Regions from separate parts of the Micromonospora sp. NPDC048169 genome, predicted to be linked through region 1. Evidence: riboswitches for the same ligand, from Rfam matches in the RefSeq annotation. Region 1 holds a riboswitch; each other region holds the start of a gene.
What was found. A riboswitch is a leader RNA that binds a small molecule or an ion and turns the genes downstream of it on or off. The one in region 1 is predicted to bind cyclic di-AMP.
Positions count from the first base shown of each region.

Region 1 (4,755 bases):
ACGCGGTCCGGGACCGGACGCTGGCCCGGGGCGCCCGCCGCAACGAGGTGCGCCGGGCGGCGTTCGACGCGGTGCTCGCCGCGCTCTACGCGCAGGCCCGCACGCTGCGGGTGGGCCGGCTGCCGGAGCAGCCGGCGTTCGAGGACGAGATCATCGAGCGGCCGGAGTTCCGCGAGTTCCTCAAGGCGTGGTGGCCGCGGCTGCACCCGCGGCACGTGCTGGACTGGCTGGCCCGCCCGGACCGGCTGCGCCGCTACGCCGGGGGGATCCTCTCCTCGGCCGAGATCCGGCTGCTCGGGCAGGCGTACCGCACGCTCGGGACCGACGGGCTGACCGTGGCGGACATCGCGCTGCTCGACGAGCTGGACGCGCTGCTCGGCAAGCCCGTGCAGCGGGCCCGGCCCAGGCGCGACCCGTACCAGCTCGCCGGTGGCGTGCGCGAGCTGAGCACGTACGCCGACCGGCAGCGTGCCGCCCGCGCGGCGGCCCGGGAGCGTCCGGCCGACTACCGCGACTACGCGCACGTGGTGGTGGACGAGTCGCAGGACGTCTCGCCGATGCAGTGGCGGATGGTCGGGCGGCGCGGGCGGCTGGCGTCCTGGACGGTGGTCGGCGATCCGGCGCAGACCGCCTGGACCGGCGACCCGCAGGAGCTGGACCGCGCCCGGGACCAGGCGCTGGGCCGACGCAAGCGGCACCGCTACGAGCTGACCACCAACTACCGCAACTCGGCGGAGATCTTCGCGGTGGCGGCGGCGGAGATCCGCCGGCTCTACCCGGACCTGCCGCTGCCCGACGCGGTGCGGTCCACCGGCGTGCCGCCGGTCGAGCGCACGGTGCCCGCCGCCGACCTGCCGGCGGCCACCGTCGAGGCGGCCGAGGCGCTGCTCGCGCAGGTGGAGGGCACCGTTGGTGTGATCACGCCGGTGCCGCGCCGGGACGAGGTGGCCGGCTGGCTGGGCGCGCTCGGCGCGAGCCGGCTCCAGGTGGTCACCAGCCTCCAGGCGAAGGGCATGGAGTACGACGGCGTGGTGCTGGTGGCGCCGAGTGAGATCCGGGCCGACCCCGGTTCGGGGGTACGCACGCTCTACGTGGCGCTGTCCCGGGCGACCCAGCGCCTCACCACGCTCGACCCGCTCTGAGGGACACCCGTCCGCGCCCCTGACGTCACCCACAGTTCAGTTGCATACATAGCGATGTGAACATACATTGGGCCTGGCCGGTACGGGGCAGGAAGGGTGTTGGCGTGGGCGCAGGTCATGACCACAGCGGCGCGGTGGCCAACGCGGCACACCGCCACCGGGGCCGCCTCTGGGCCGCCTTCGCGCTGCTCGCCGTCCTGATGGTGGTCGAGGCGGTGGCCGCCTTCACCACCGGCTCGCTCGCGCTGCTCTCCGACGCCGGGCACATGTTCACCGACGTCCTCGGCATCGGCATGGCACTGGCCGCGATCACCGCCGCCCGCCGCGCCGGCACCGACCCGCAGCGCACGTTCGGGCTCTACCGGCTGGAGGTGCTCGCCGCCCTGGCCAACGCCGTGCTGCTCGGCGCCGTCGCGCTCTACGTCCTGGTCGAGGCGGTACGCCGGTTCGGCGAGCCGCCGGAGGTGCTGGCCGGCCCGATGCTCGTGGTGGCGGTGCTCGGCCTGCTCGCCAACATCGTCGCGTTCGCGCTGCTGCGCGCCGGGGCGAAGGAGAGCATCAACCTGCGCGGGGCGTACCTGGAGGTGCTCGGCGATCTGCTCGGCTCGCTCGGCGTGATCGCCGCCGCGCTGGTCATCGCCGCGACCGACTGGTGGTGGGCCGATCCGCTGGTAGCCGTCGGGATCGGCCTGTTCATCCTGCCGCGCACCTGGCGGCTCGGCCGGGCCGCGCTGCGCATCCTGGTGCAGGCCGCGCCGGAGCACCTCCAGGTGACCGCCGTGCACGACCGGCTGGCCGCCGTACCCGGCGTGGCCGAGGTGCACGACCTGCACGTGTGGACGCTCACCTCGGGCATGGAGGTGGCCTCGGCGCACCTGACCACCGACCCGGGCGTGGACCCGGGGCAGGTGCTGGCCGCCGCGCGGGCCGCCCTGCACGAGGACTTCTCCATCGATCACGCCACGTTGCAGGTCGAACCCGGAGCGTCGGCCGGCGTGTGCGGGAAGACCGAGTGGTGATTAGGGCAGACTTAAATCACTGTGGCTGTTGTAGTCTTATGCCGGTTTTGCCCCACCTAGTGGCGTTGCTCCACCGAGCCACGCCCGGGCAGCGCCGGTAGTGTCGGTCGCGGCCGCACCCGCGGACGCCACCGGCCCCGGTGGGGCGGCCGTCGCCTAATCGTCCGCAGGGACGAGCCGGGGAACCACGTACGTGGGGTGCATCCGCGTCAGCGGTAGGGATCTTCCGTCCCGAACCCGTCAGCTAACCCGGTCGGCGTTGACGGAAGGACGTGTGAATGCCCCACGTGGCACCTGTACGACGGACAGCCGCCCGGTTGGCGGCCCTGCTCGTCGCGACGCTGGCCCTCGGCGTCGCGACTGTTCCGGTCTCCCCCGCCTCGGCGGGGCCGGCGACCGGCCTGCTCGCCGCCGCGCCCGGCGGCGACGACGAGGGCGGCACGCCCGAACTGCGTGCCCAGCTCGACGCCGCCAGCAAGGGCTGGCTGGAGGCCAAGGCCGCGCTGAACCGGTCGGTGAGCCGCCAGAAGCAACTGAACGAACAGCTCAAGACGGTCGGCGCCGAGCTGGCCGTACGCGACGCCAAGGTCGGCGAGATCGCCGCCGTGGCGTACCGCAACGGCCGCCTGGGCACCGCCGGGGTGCTGCTGGGCAGCAGCAGCCCGGAGGGCTTCATGGACCGGGCCGCCGCGCTGGAACAGGTCGCCGCGCACGAGGACCGTACGCTGCGCGACCTGATCGCCACCCGGGACCAGGCCACCCGCACCCGCGCCCAGCTCGACGGCGAGATCCGCGAGCAGCGCAAGCAGGTGACGGTGATGGCCAAGCGCAAGGAGCAGGCCGAGCGCGCCCTGGAGGTGGCGAACGACCGCGCCACGCGCAGCAGCAGCGGCGGCAGCGTCCAGGGCACCTCCACCAAGAACGCGAAGCCGGCGCCGCGCAACTCGGACGGCTCCTGGCCCCCGGAGTCGTGCAGCGTCAACGACCCGACCCCGGCCAACGGCTGCATCACCCCGCGCACGCTGCACGCGCTGCAACAGGCGAAGGCGGCCGGCTTCACCAGGTACGTCTCGTGCCACCGGCCCAGCGGCTCGGGCGAGCACCCGAAGGGGCGGGCCTGCGACTTCGCCGCGCAGAAGAACGGCTTCGGCGGCGTGGCCTCCGGCGGCGACCGGACGTACGGCAACAACCTGGCCGCGTACTTCGTGCGCAACGCCGACCCGCTCGCCGTGCTCTACGTGATCTGGTTCAAGCAGATCTGGCTGCCCAGCAGCGGGTGGAAGTCGTACAGCGGGGGCAACGGCGACCCGTCCAGCGACCACACCAACCACGTGCACCTGTCGGTGTACTGAGCGCCCGGAAGGGGCCGGCCGGATCAGGCCGGCCGGCCCTCCAGGGTCGCTCCGAGACGCGCCGCCAGGCCCAGGTGAGCCGCCCGGGCCTGGCGGAACGCGTACCCGAACAGCGGTGCCGGCGCGGTGAGCGTGATCTCCACCTCGACGCGTACCGTGCCGTCGTCCTCGTCGCGCAGCCGGGTGTGGTTGCGTACGGTCGTCGCCGGCTGCTGCCGGGCGACGGTGACCACCTCGTCCTCGCTCGCGATCAGCACGTCCGCCTGGTAGGTCACCGGGAAGTGCAGCGGGCCGAGTTGCAGCCGGTCGGTGATCGCGTAGCTGGCCAGCGCGCCGGGCCGGGCCGGCAGCTTCCGGACCCGGACGATCAGCGGATGCAGCTCACCCTGGCGACTCAGGTCGCCTAGCAGGGCCACCGCTTCGGCCCGGCTGCACCGGGCCTGCACGGTGTAGCTGAAGCTGTCGCTGCTCTGCAAGCGGGCCCCCTCGCCGTCGTGCGTCGCGACGATCGTCCCGTACCGACGCCGGACTGGCAACGGGTAGAAGGTCCCCTGGCCGCAGGGGGTGCGAACGGCGCTCAGGCGCCGGGCAGCACCTCGGGGGTGTCGTCGGCGAACCACGGCTCGGGCGCGCCGAAGAGGCCGAGCAGGCCGGTCACCCAGAGCTGCCGGTGCACGAACCGGCTCGGCTCGGTGACCACGAGCTTGACGCCGCTGACCTCGCAGGTCTGGAAGCCGGCGACCATGGCGCTGATGCCGACCGAGTCGATGAACGTGACAAGCCGCATGTTCAGCTCGATCCGCGCGGGGCGGGCCTTCGCGAGCACCTCGGCGATCGCTTCCCGCACCTCGTACGCGGTGTCGACGTCGATCTCCCCACGGGGCGCGATCTCGACGACACCACCCGGCCGCACCGACTTCACGATCGACAGGCTCACGCGAGCACCTCCACTCGCCCATGACGGGCGCCTCATCAGTACGCGGGCCGCGACCGAGAGTATTCCTCCCACGCCCCGGTCGCCACCCCCCGGGATGAGCAATTCGCGAACTGGGCACACCTGGGCGTACCCAATCCGGACCACCGGGTTCCAGTTTCCCCCTGTGGCGGGCCACGGCCAACCGTGCGACCGGGCGGGCCCGCCGATCCCGCGGACCAGGGTAGCTGGCGCACGCACGTCCCGTCCGCACCCGTCCCGGCGCGTTCGGGTGCTTCGTCCCGTTCACCGGCCGCACCCGCCATGAC
Region 1 covers NZ_JBEZMS010000050.1:28,151-32,905, forward strand. Annotated here, with positions in the region: gene AB0D28_RS27260 (AAA family ATPase) at 1-1,142, shown strand, start outside; gene AB0D28_RS27265 (cation diffusion facilitator family transporter) at 1,247-2,161, shown strand; cyclic di-AMP (ydaO/yuaA leader) riboswitch at 2,305-2,435, shown strand; gene AB0D28_RS27270 (hypothetical protein) at 2,440-3,513, shown strand; gene AB0D28_RS27275 (SRPBCC family protein) at 3,537-3,989, opposite strand; gene AB0D28_RS27280 (STAS domain-containing protein) at 4,091-4,450, opposite strand.

Region 2 (4,755 bases), on a different contig from region 1:
CGATCCGGATGACTGTCGACAAGCCGGGCGAGGACGGCGCGACCACTCGCGAGGAGCAGACGCTCAACTCGATGAAGGCGCTCTGGGCGCGCTCGCGGGACGAGGTCGACGAGGCCGAGTACAAGGAGTTCTACCGGCACGTCGCGCACGACTGGGCCGACCCGCTGGAGACCATCCACATGCGCGGCGAGGGCACCTTCGAGTACGAGGCGCTGCTGTTCCTGCCCTCGCACGCCCCGCTCGACCTGTTCTCCCCGCAGGGCCGCCGCGGCGTGCAGCTCTACGTCAAGCGCGTGTTCATCATGGACGACTGCGACGCGCTGATGCCCAACTACCTGCGCTTCGTCAAGGGCGTGGTGGACGCGCACGACCTGTCGCTGAACATCTCGCGGGAGATCCTCCAGCAGGACCGGCAGATCCGCGCGGTGCGCCGCCGGCTGGTCAAGAAGGTCCTCGCCACGCTCAAGGACATGTCCGCCGAGTCGTACCGCACGTTCTGGACCGAGTTCGGGCCGGTGGTCAAGGAGGGTCTGCTGGAGGACCCGGACAACACCGAGACGCTGCTGGAGCTGGTGCGCGCCGCCAGCACCCACGACCCGGCCGAGCCGACCACGCTGCGCGCGTACGTGGAGCGGATGCGCGACGGCCAGACCGAGATCTACTACGCCACCGGCGAGAACCGGACCACCATCGAGAACTCGCCGCACCTGGAGGCGTTCCGCGCCAAGGGCTACGAGGTGCTGATCCTCACCGACCCGGTGGACGAGGTGTGGGTCGAGCGGGTCGGCGCGTACGACGGGAAGACGCTGCGCTCGGTCGCCAAGGGCCAGGTGGACCTGGAGACCGACGAGGAGAAGGAGAAGGCCGAGGCGGAACGGCAGGAGTACGCCGACCTGCTCACCTTCCTCGGCGGCGCGCTCGCCGACAGCGTCAAGGAGGTGCGCCTGTCCACCCGGCTGACCACCTCACCGGCCTGCGTCGTGGGCGACGCGCACGACATGACGCCGACGCTGGAGAAGATGTACCGGGCCATGGGCCAGGAGGTGCCCCAGGTCAAGCGGATCCTGGAGCTGAACCCGGCCCACCCGCTGGTCACCGGGCTGCGCAAGGCGCACGGGGAGGGCGGCGACCCGGCCGCGCTGACCGAGACCGCCGAGCTGCTGTACGGCATGGCGCTGCTGGCCGAGGGCGGCGAGCTGGCCGACCCGGCCCGGTTCACCCGGATCCTGGCCGACCGCCTGGCCCGCGGCCTGTAGCGGTGAGGCGGGGCCCCTTCTCGTCGCCGGCGCGACAAGAAGAAGGGGCCCCGCCTCACAACTGGCAGGGGAAGAACCCGTGCCGGGCCAGCGGCTCGACGATCTGGTGCTCCTCGTACGACAGGTGCGACAGCAGCGTGTCGGTGAGCAGGTCCACCGCCTCCTGGAGTCCGGTGAAGTCGCCGGGCCGGCGGACCAGCTCCACGAGCGCGCGGTCGACGCTCTCCACCACGCCGTGGATCACCACGTGTTCCTCCTCGAGGCGGTCCAGCACGGCGGCCAGCCCGGTCTCGGAGCGGCGCAGGTGCGGGAAGATCGAGGCGTCCTCAAGCCCGTGGTGCTGGGTGACCATGGTGCAGTACGCCGCGCAGTAGGCCCCGAGCGTCCAGTTGTTCTGCCGCATGGTCATCTCGTTCAGCGCGGCCCGCGCCCGGCCCGGCGAGACAGTGCCCCGCTTGACCTGTTCCAGCAGGTCGCGCACCTGGGCCAGCTCCTGGCGCAGGTGGTCGTGCACGTCCACCAGGTGCTGCCCGGCGGCCTGTCCCCGGGGCGGGTAGACGTGCCCGGCCGGCGGCGGCGGGGCGCTCGGGCGAGTGGACTCGTCCCAGGGGCGGCGCGCGCTCAGGCGTACCCCCGGGTCCGGGGTGGGCGTGACCCCGAGCGTGCTGGGCGCGCCGGCGGCGGCCTGTTGCCCGGTGGCCGCGCGGGGCTCGGGCGGGGTGCGCTCGGCGGCGACCAGCTCGCGCACGGCGGGCGCGACCTCCTGGCCGAAGATCTGGATCGCGCGCGGCTCGTCGCTGCCGAGGATGAACGTGGTGATGCCGTGCTCCAGCGTGAGCCCGGCCAGCTCCTCGACCCACTGTTCCGGCGGCCCGGCCAGGAAACCGGCCGACGAGCGGGCGAACGTGCCTGTCACGTTGAGCATGCGGCGGATCGCGGCCGGGTCGCGTCCGGCGGCCCGGGCGCCCTCGTCCACCAGCGCGTTCAGGGCGGGCAACTCGTCGGGACCCTTCGGCAGGTACGACAGCGACGGCAGCCAGCCGTCCGCGGCGCGGCCCACCAGGCGCAGCATGCGCGGCTTGTACGCGCCGACCCAGATGCCCACCGGGTGGGCGGGCGCCGGGCCGCGCTTGGCGCCGACCACCCGGTAGTGCTCGCCGTCGACACGGATCATGCCGCGGTGGTCGGTGTCCCAGACCTCGCGGATCACCCGGATCGCCTCGTCGAGGGCGTCGACGGCCGCGCCGGGGGACAGGCGCCGCCCGCCCGTTGCCTCGATCGCGTCCCAGAAGGCGCCCGCGCCGAGCCCCAGCTCGACCCGGCCGCCGGTGAGCAGGTCCAGGCTGGCGACGCTGCGCGCCAGCACCACCGGCTGGCGCAACGGCAGGTTGAGGACGTTTCCGGCCAGGCGGACGCGTTCGGTGGCGGCGGCCACGTAGGACATCAGCGTCCAGGTGTCCAGGAAACCCGGCTGGTACGGGTGGTCCTGGAAGGTGACCAGGTCCAGTCCGACCTGCTCGCAGAGCCGGGCCAGCGCCACCACCTGGTCCGGCTGCGCGGCGGCGGGGGTGAGGAAGCCGCCGAAGGTCAGCTCGTGTCCGTGATCGGTCATCCGTCCCGCCTCCCGTGATCTTGCCCAGTCCTGCCACGGTAGCGCCCGGTCGCCCGGCCGGGTGAAGGGCATCACAAGAAGTGGATGATCGGCGCAAAGCGCTCCTAGCGTCGGTTTCGTTCGCAGTAGCGGACACCGCGGGCCGGAAACGCCAAATCCCGCCGCCGGCCGCGGTCACCGAACCTCGTGCGGGAGCGGGGGAACCACACGTTCCACGGTGCATCGTCACCTCGGGGTGAAGCCGCCACCGGCGGCCGGGCTCCTCGGCCCGAACCCGACAGCTCACCTCGTCGGCGTGGAGGAATCCACATGGCAACCGAATACTCAGCCCGAAGCCGCCGTACCGCTCTCGGAGCGGTGATGGCCGGCGCCGCCCTCGGCGCCGCGACCCTGTTCGGCTCGGCCGCTCCGGCCAGCGCGGGCGTCAACTGGGACGCCGTCGCACGCTGCGAGTCGGGCGGGAACTGGAAGATCAACACCGGCAACGGCTACTACGGCGGGCTCCAGTTCTCCCGTGCCACCTGGAACGGCTACGGCGGCCAGAAGTACGCCGCCCGCGCCGACCTGGCCAGCCGGTCCGAGCAGATCGCCGTCGCGGAGAAGGTGCTGCGCGGGCAGGGCATCGGCGCCTGGCCGGTCTGCGGCAAGAAGGGCGGCTCGGCGAAGAAGAGTTCCGGGCCGGCTGCGGCCGAGAAGCGGTCAGGCGCGAAGAAGGCCGCGCCGCGGCGACCGGCCACGAAGAGGGCCGCGCCGGAGCGGGCCACCACCCTCGTCGCGCCACAGCCCAGGACCGGCACCGGGACGTACCTGGTCCGGCCGGGGGACACGCTGTCGGAGATCGCCGTGGCGCAGCGCGTGGACGGCGGCTGGCGTGCCCTGCACGAGCGCAACCGCGCGGTGGTGGGCGACGACCCGGGGCTGATCTTCCCCGGTCAGCGGCTGCGTCTGCGCTGACCGGTCTCGCGGACGCCCGGCCGCTTCACCCCGGCCGGGCGTCCGCGCCCGTGCGACACGCCGCGTTGCCGGTGTCCGGCCTGCTCGCGGCACCGGGACGCGGCCCGCGAGGGCCGGTAGGCGCGATTCGTCGGGGGCGGTTGCTAGGGTCACGGTCCTCGGCTAAGACGTGAAGAAAGCGCTGATATGACCAACGACCCGTTCTCGGCGGCGGCGAGCATCGACGAGCTGCTGACCCGTACGCAGCAGGCGCTCACCGCGATGCGCTCCCGGGCCTCGGCGCACGCCGACGGCGAGGCGGCCGACCTGCTGCGCGCCGAGGGCACGGCCGCCGGCGGCCGGGTCCGCGCCGTCGCCGTCCAGGGTGGCCGGCTGGATTCCGTGACGATCGACCCGGAGCTGGCCGGCGAGCCGCTGGACGTCCTCGGCGGGCACCTCGTCGCCGCCGCCAATGCCGCGCTGTCCGAGCTGGACGCCCAGGTCAGCGCATCTGCGCGGGCCGACGCCGATGCGCTCGCCGCCCGGCTCGGCAGCATGGGCGACCAGGCCGAGCTGTTCGGCCGCGCGATGCACGAGGCTGCCGCGCGGATCCACCGCGACCGCGGCACCGCGTCCCAGGGCGCCCGCCCGGCCTGACGAACCGGGTGCCCACCCGGACGACGCGACGAAGCGCCCGGCTCGACGCGATGCCGTCCGGCAAGCCGCGATGCCGTCCGGCCAGGCGCCGTGAGGGGCCCGGCCGGGCATGACGAGGCGGCCGGCCGTCGGGAGGACGACGACCGGCCGCGCTACGCCACGGTCAGCTCAGGGTGACCGCGGTGTCGTCGACGACGAAGGACGTCTGCAACGAGCTGTCCTCCACGCCGCTGAACGAGATGGTCGCCGTGGTGCCGGCCAGCGACGAGATGTCGAAGGACCGCTGCACGTAGCCGG
Region 2 covers NZ_JBEZMS010000030.1:15,800-20,554, reverse strand. Annotated here, with positions in the region: gene htpG (molecular chaperone HtpG) at 1-1,256, shown strand, start outside; gene AB0D28_RS22740 (LLM class flavin-dependent oxidoreductase) at 1,312-2,868, opposite strand; cyclic di-AMP (ydaO/yuaA leader) riboswitch at 3,034-3,179, shown strand; gene AB0D28_RS22735 (transglycosylase family protein) at 3,178-3,822, shown strand; gene AB0D28_RS22730 (YbaB/EbfC family nucleoid-associated protein) at 4,009-4,458, shown strand; gene AB0D28_RS22725 (M4 family metallopeptidase) at 4,622-4,755, opposite strand, start outside.
Region 2: another riboswitch for cyclic di-AMP. It lies ahead of AB0D28_RS22735 (transglycosylase family protein); the one in region 1 lies ahead of AB0D28_RS27270 (hypothetical protein).

Region 3 (4,755 bases), on a different contig from region 1:
ATCGTGTACTCGTTGCGCCGTCCCACCCGCGTACGCCGCAGGTAACCCCCGGCCTCCAGGTCGGCGACGATGGCCTGGGCCGCCCGCTCGGTCACGCCCACCTCGTCGGCGACGTCACGCAGCCGGGCGGTGGGGTTGCGTGCGATAGCCAGCAGCACGTGGCCGTGGTTGGTGAGGAAGGTCCAGTTACGGCGGCTCCCGTCCTCAACTGGTGTGGTCGCCATGGTGGTCATGCTATGGCCACCGCCGCCACCTGCCGAATCGGCGCGGTCCGGAGGCGGGCGGCGACGGGAAAGTATGAAATGCGTATCACGAATCTTGACGGCTCCCGAGGGGCGTGTGAACGTTGGTCGCGAGGCCGTCCGGCCTGGTAGTTCCCTGGTAGACGAGGTGAGCGACATGACGCCGAGGACCCCGGAGCAGGCACTTGCCGAACTGCGTGCCGGTAATCACCGGTTCGTCACCGGCGTCCCCCAGCATCCGAATCAGGACGCCGGCCACCGGGCGGCTGTCGCCGACGGCCAGCACCCGTTCGCGGTGATCGTCGGCTGCTCCGACTCGCGGCTCGCCGCCGAGATCATCTTCGATCGCGGCCTCGGTGACCTCTTCGTGGTGCGTACCGCCGGGCACACCGCCGGGCCGGAGGTGCTCGGCAGCGTCGAGTACGCCGTCACCGTGCTGGGCACTCCGCTCGTGGTGGTGCTCGGGCACGACTCGTGCGGCGCGGTCCAGGCCGCCCGCGAGGGGGTCCGGACCGGCGCCGCCCCGGCCGGGCACCTGGGCGCGGTGGTGGACGCGGTCTCGCCCAGCCTGCTGCGCGCCGCCCGCCAGGGCGTCGAGGACCTCGACGGCATCATCGACGTGCACATCGCGCAGACCGTGGAGACGCTGCTGGCCCGGTCCACCGTGCTGGCCGAGCGGGTGGCGGCGGGGCGGTGCACGGTGGTCGGCATGTCGTACCGTCTCGCCGGCGGCGAGGTGCGGACCGTGGCGCAGGCCCCGGCCCCGCTGCCCGCCCCGGCGGCGCCCGCGGACCCGGCGCTGGCGAGCTGATCCACGGGGAAGACGAAAGGGGCCGCCCGAGGGCGGCCCCTTCTTCGTGGTGTCCGGCGTCAGAGCAGCGACATGTGGACGTGGTCGGTGTGGTTCGACGGCCCGCTGTAGGAGCGCCAGCCGGTGGCCGGGAACCAGATCTGCCGGTTCCAGATGACGTAGTAGATGCCCAGCCGGTCGGCGTTGCGGATGAGGAAGGCGGCCACCTCGTTGCCGTACCTGCGGGTGTCATTGTTGTGCCAGGGTGCGAAGCCGCTGTTCTGCAGCGACCAGTCGCACGCCTTGCCCTTGGGGTGCTCCCACGGCCCGCCGGACCGGTAGCAGCCCACGAAGCGCTTGAAGCCCGCGCGCCGGACCTCCTTGTAGGCGTGCAGCGTGCGCGGCGTGACGCAGCCCGAGGTGGTCGGGTCGTCCTCGCTGCACGACTCGGCCTTCCACCCGCCGTCGGCGGTGCGGCCGGGGGCGATCTTGGCGACCGGTGAGGTGGCGGAGACCAGTCCGCCGGTGAAGCCGAGACCGCCGACCAGCTTCAGCGCGCGCTCGGCCTGCACCTTCTCGCGCTCCATCGCGTTCTTCTGCTTCTCCTGCTCGCGGACCTCGGCGTCCATCGCGATCTTGGCCTGCTCGGCGCGGGTCTTGACCGCGTTGATGGCGGCCAGGCGCTGCGCGTTGAGGAGGTTCAGCTCGTCCAGGGCGTTGACCCGGCGGACGAACGAGTCGGGGGAGTTGCTCTCCAGCAGCATCGCCATCGCGCCCATCCGGCCGGTCCGGTAGGACTGGGCGGCGAGCTGGTTGACCTGCGGGCTGAGCGCGTCGAGTTCGGCCTGTGCCGTCTTCACCTCGGCCGCCAGCCGCCGCTGGCGGTCCTGCGACTTGGCGAGCTTCGCCTTGGCCTGGAGGAAGTTCCGGTTGGCGGAGTCGATCGCCTCGGTGATGAGCGGCGGTTCGCCGTCCTCCTCGTGGCCCGAGGGGTTGCCGGGTGCCGCCGCGGCGGGGGCCGCGGTCGCCGGCGTCGGCCCGGCCAGCACGGCCAGTGAGGCCAGCACGGCCACCACGGGTGTCAGCCAGCGGCGCAGGGGTGCCGTCACAGTGTTCCCTTCCGTCGGCCGCCGACCGGGTTAGCTGACGGGTTCGGGACGGAAGTGGCCCCTACCGCTGTCGCGGATTCACCCCATGTACCTGGTTCCCCGGCTCGCCCGTGGGCGATTGGGCGGCGGCACCGCTGGCGCCGGTGCGCGCCTTCGGCGGTGACCGGCAGCGAGGTTACCCGACAGCACTCGTGAGGATCTACGTCCGGAAGCCGACCAATAGCGAGATTTCGCCGTGGCGCACCGTGACCAGCGTCGCGTTTGAAATCGATGGTCACGCTGCGGAGTCTCACCATGCGGCCTCCGTACTCCTTCCGCCGCCGAGCGCCTCCAGCGCGTCGTCCCGTCCGGCCGGCGGCCGGGGCGCGGGCGGCGCCGGCTCCGCGCCGCGCGGGCGCCGTCCGGCGGTGGTCACGATCGCGGCCAGGCCGGTGGTCAGCGGTACGGCGGCGATCAGGCCGAGCGTGGCCACCGCGCTGCGGACGATCTCCTGGGCGAGGAACTCGCTGGTGAGGATCTCGCTGACCGGGCGGGAGTCGGCGACCAGCAGGAGCAGCAGCGGCAGCGAGGCGCCCGCGTACGCCAGCACGATGGTGTTGACGGTGGACGCGATGTGGGCCCGGCCGACCCGGGTCGCCGCGCGGTAGAGCTGCCGCCGGGACAGCCCGGGGTTGGCGTGCGCCAGTTCGGTGACGGTGGCCGCCTGGGTGACTGTGACGTCGTCCAGCACGCCCAGCGAGCCGATGATGATGCCGGCCAGCAGCAGGCCGTGCAGGTCCACGTCGGCCTGGAACATGGACAGCGTGGTGGCGTCCTCGCTGCCGAAGCCGGTCAGGTGGGTGGCGGACGTGGCGAGCAGGCCGAGCACGCCGGTGATCACCAGGCTGCCCAGCGTGCCGAGCACCGCCACCGACGTCTGCGCGGTGATCCCGTGGGTCAGGTAGAGCACCACGAACATGATCAACGCGGCGCCGACGATGGCCACCAGCAGCGGCGGCTGGCCGGCGCCGATGCCTGGCAGCACGAAGCCGAGCAGGATGGCGAAGCTGGCCGCCAGGCCGGCGAGCGCGGCCAGCCCGCGCCAGCGGCCGAACGCCACGATCGCGGCGGCGAACAGCACCATCAGCCAGATCAGCGGTGTGCCGCGCTGGTGCTCGGCGATGTTGTAGGACTTCACCGCCGGGTCGGCCGGATCGGTCAGCTCGACCAGGACCACCTCGTCGCCGACCGCGACCCGGGGCGCGCCGGGCCCGGCCGGGATCGGCGTCTCGACCTGGCGGCCCGCGTCCGGGCCCTGCTCGGCGGTCACCGTCACGGTGCCGCAGGGGCCGCCCCCGCCGTCCGGGGCCTCCGGGGTCGGCGGGCAGGGCTCGGTGACCACCCGGGTCACCGTGCCGTGGTAGCGGGGGACGTCCGCGCCGCCGACCGGCTCCCGGTCCTGCCGGGGCCAGAGGACCAGCGCCGCGATCACGGTGAGCGCGAACAGCGGCACCACCACGGCGACGAGCAGCCGGCGTACGCCCGGCGGCGCGGCGGGTGCGGGGCGGGTGTGGTCGGCACCCATGGCGTCTCTCCCAACGGTCGGGGCGACGCCTGGTCCGCCGGACCGGTCTGGTCACCCGGGCGGCGCGGACGTGTCGACCACGTCCGGGTCGTCGCCCGGCCATGGTAGGCAGCCTGACCTCACCGGGACCGGTGACGCTCGCCTCGCGTGATCAGGCCAGACCGGCCCGGCGTCGCCGGTACTCGTCCTCGTCGATCTCGCCGCGCGCGTACCGCTCGTCCAGGATGCGCCGGGCCGTCGTCGGGCCCAGGTACTGGGGGCCGGTCCACCGCACGGCCGCCCAGACGAGCCCCGCCAGCACCGCGAGCACCAGCAGGGACCAGATCCACATCCAGCCCATCATCGGGCTCTGCCACATCATCGGGCCGCCCTCCGTCCGTCGCCGCGGGTCCGCCGGGGTCGGCCTGCCCGCCACTTCGACGGTACGACCGGCCCGACGCGTCGGCGCGGGTCGATGTGCCCGGTTCCGGGGGCCGGAGGTCCCCGCTCAGCCGCGCTTCATCAGGCGGCCGACGGCGGCCATCATCTCGGTCGCCATCTCGTCGGCCCGGCCCTCGGCGGCGCCCTCGTGCATGCAGTGCCGGGCGTGGCCGTCGAGCAGGCCGAGGCCGACCTTGTCCAGCGCCGCCTGGATGGCCGAGATCTGGGTGAGCACGTCGATGCAGTAGCGGTCGTCCTCGACCATCTTCTCGATGCCACGGACCTGACCCTCGATGCGGCGGAGCCGGGCGAGGAGTTGGTCCTTGCTGGCGGTGTAGCCCCGGGTCGGGCTGGACGGCGCGGTCATGGAACCGAGGATAGCGTACCCCTCGGGGGTATGCTACCGTCTCGAACGTACCCCTGGGGGGTATAAGATCGGAGGGCGAGATGGAGAGCACCTACCAGGTGAGCGGCATGACCTGCGGGCACTGCGTCAACTCGGTGAGCACCGAGCTGAGCGCGCTTCCGGGCGTCACCGACGTCCAGGTCGACCTGGCCGGCGGCCGGGTCACCGTCACCAGTCAGGACCCGCTGGACGTGGACGCGGTCCGCGCGGCGGTCGACGAGGCC
Region 3 covers NZ_JBEZMS010000006.1:17,570-22,324, forward strand. Annotated here, with positions in the region: gene AB0D28_RS07430 (helix-turn-helix domain-containing protein) at 1-233, opposite strand, end outside; gene AB0D28_RS07435 (carbonic anhydrase) at 400-1,053, shown strand; gene AB0D28_RS07440 (hypothetical protein) at 1,113-2,141, opposite strand; cyclic di-AMP (ydaO/yuaA leader) riboswitch at 2,145-2,276, opposite strand; gene AB0D28_RS07445 (YibE/F family protein) at 2,431-3,705, opposite strand; gene AB0D28_RS07450 (SHOCT domain-containing protein) at 3,857-4,066, opposite strand; gene AB0D28_RS07455 (metal-sensitive transcriptional regulator) at 4,193-4,492, opposite strand; gene AB0D28_RS07460 (heavy-metal-associated domain-containing protein) at 4,573-4,755, shown strand, end outside.
Region 3: another riboswitch for cyclic di-AMP. It lies ahead of AB0D28_RS07440 (hypothetical protein); the one in region 1 lies ahead of AB0D28_RS27270 (hypothetical protein).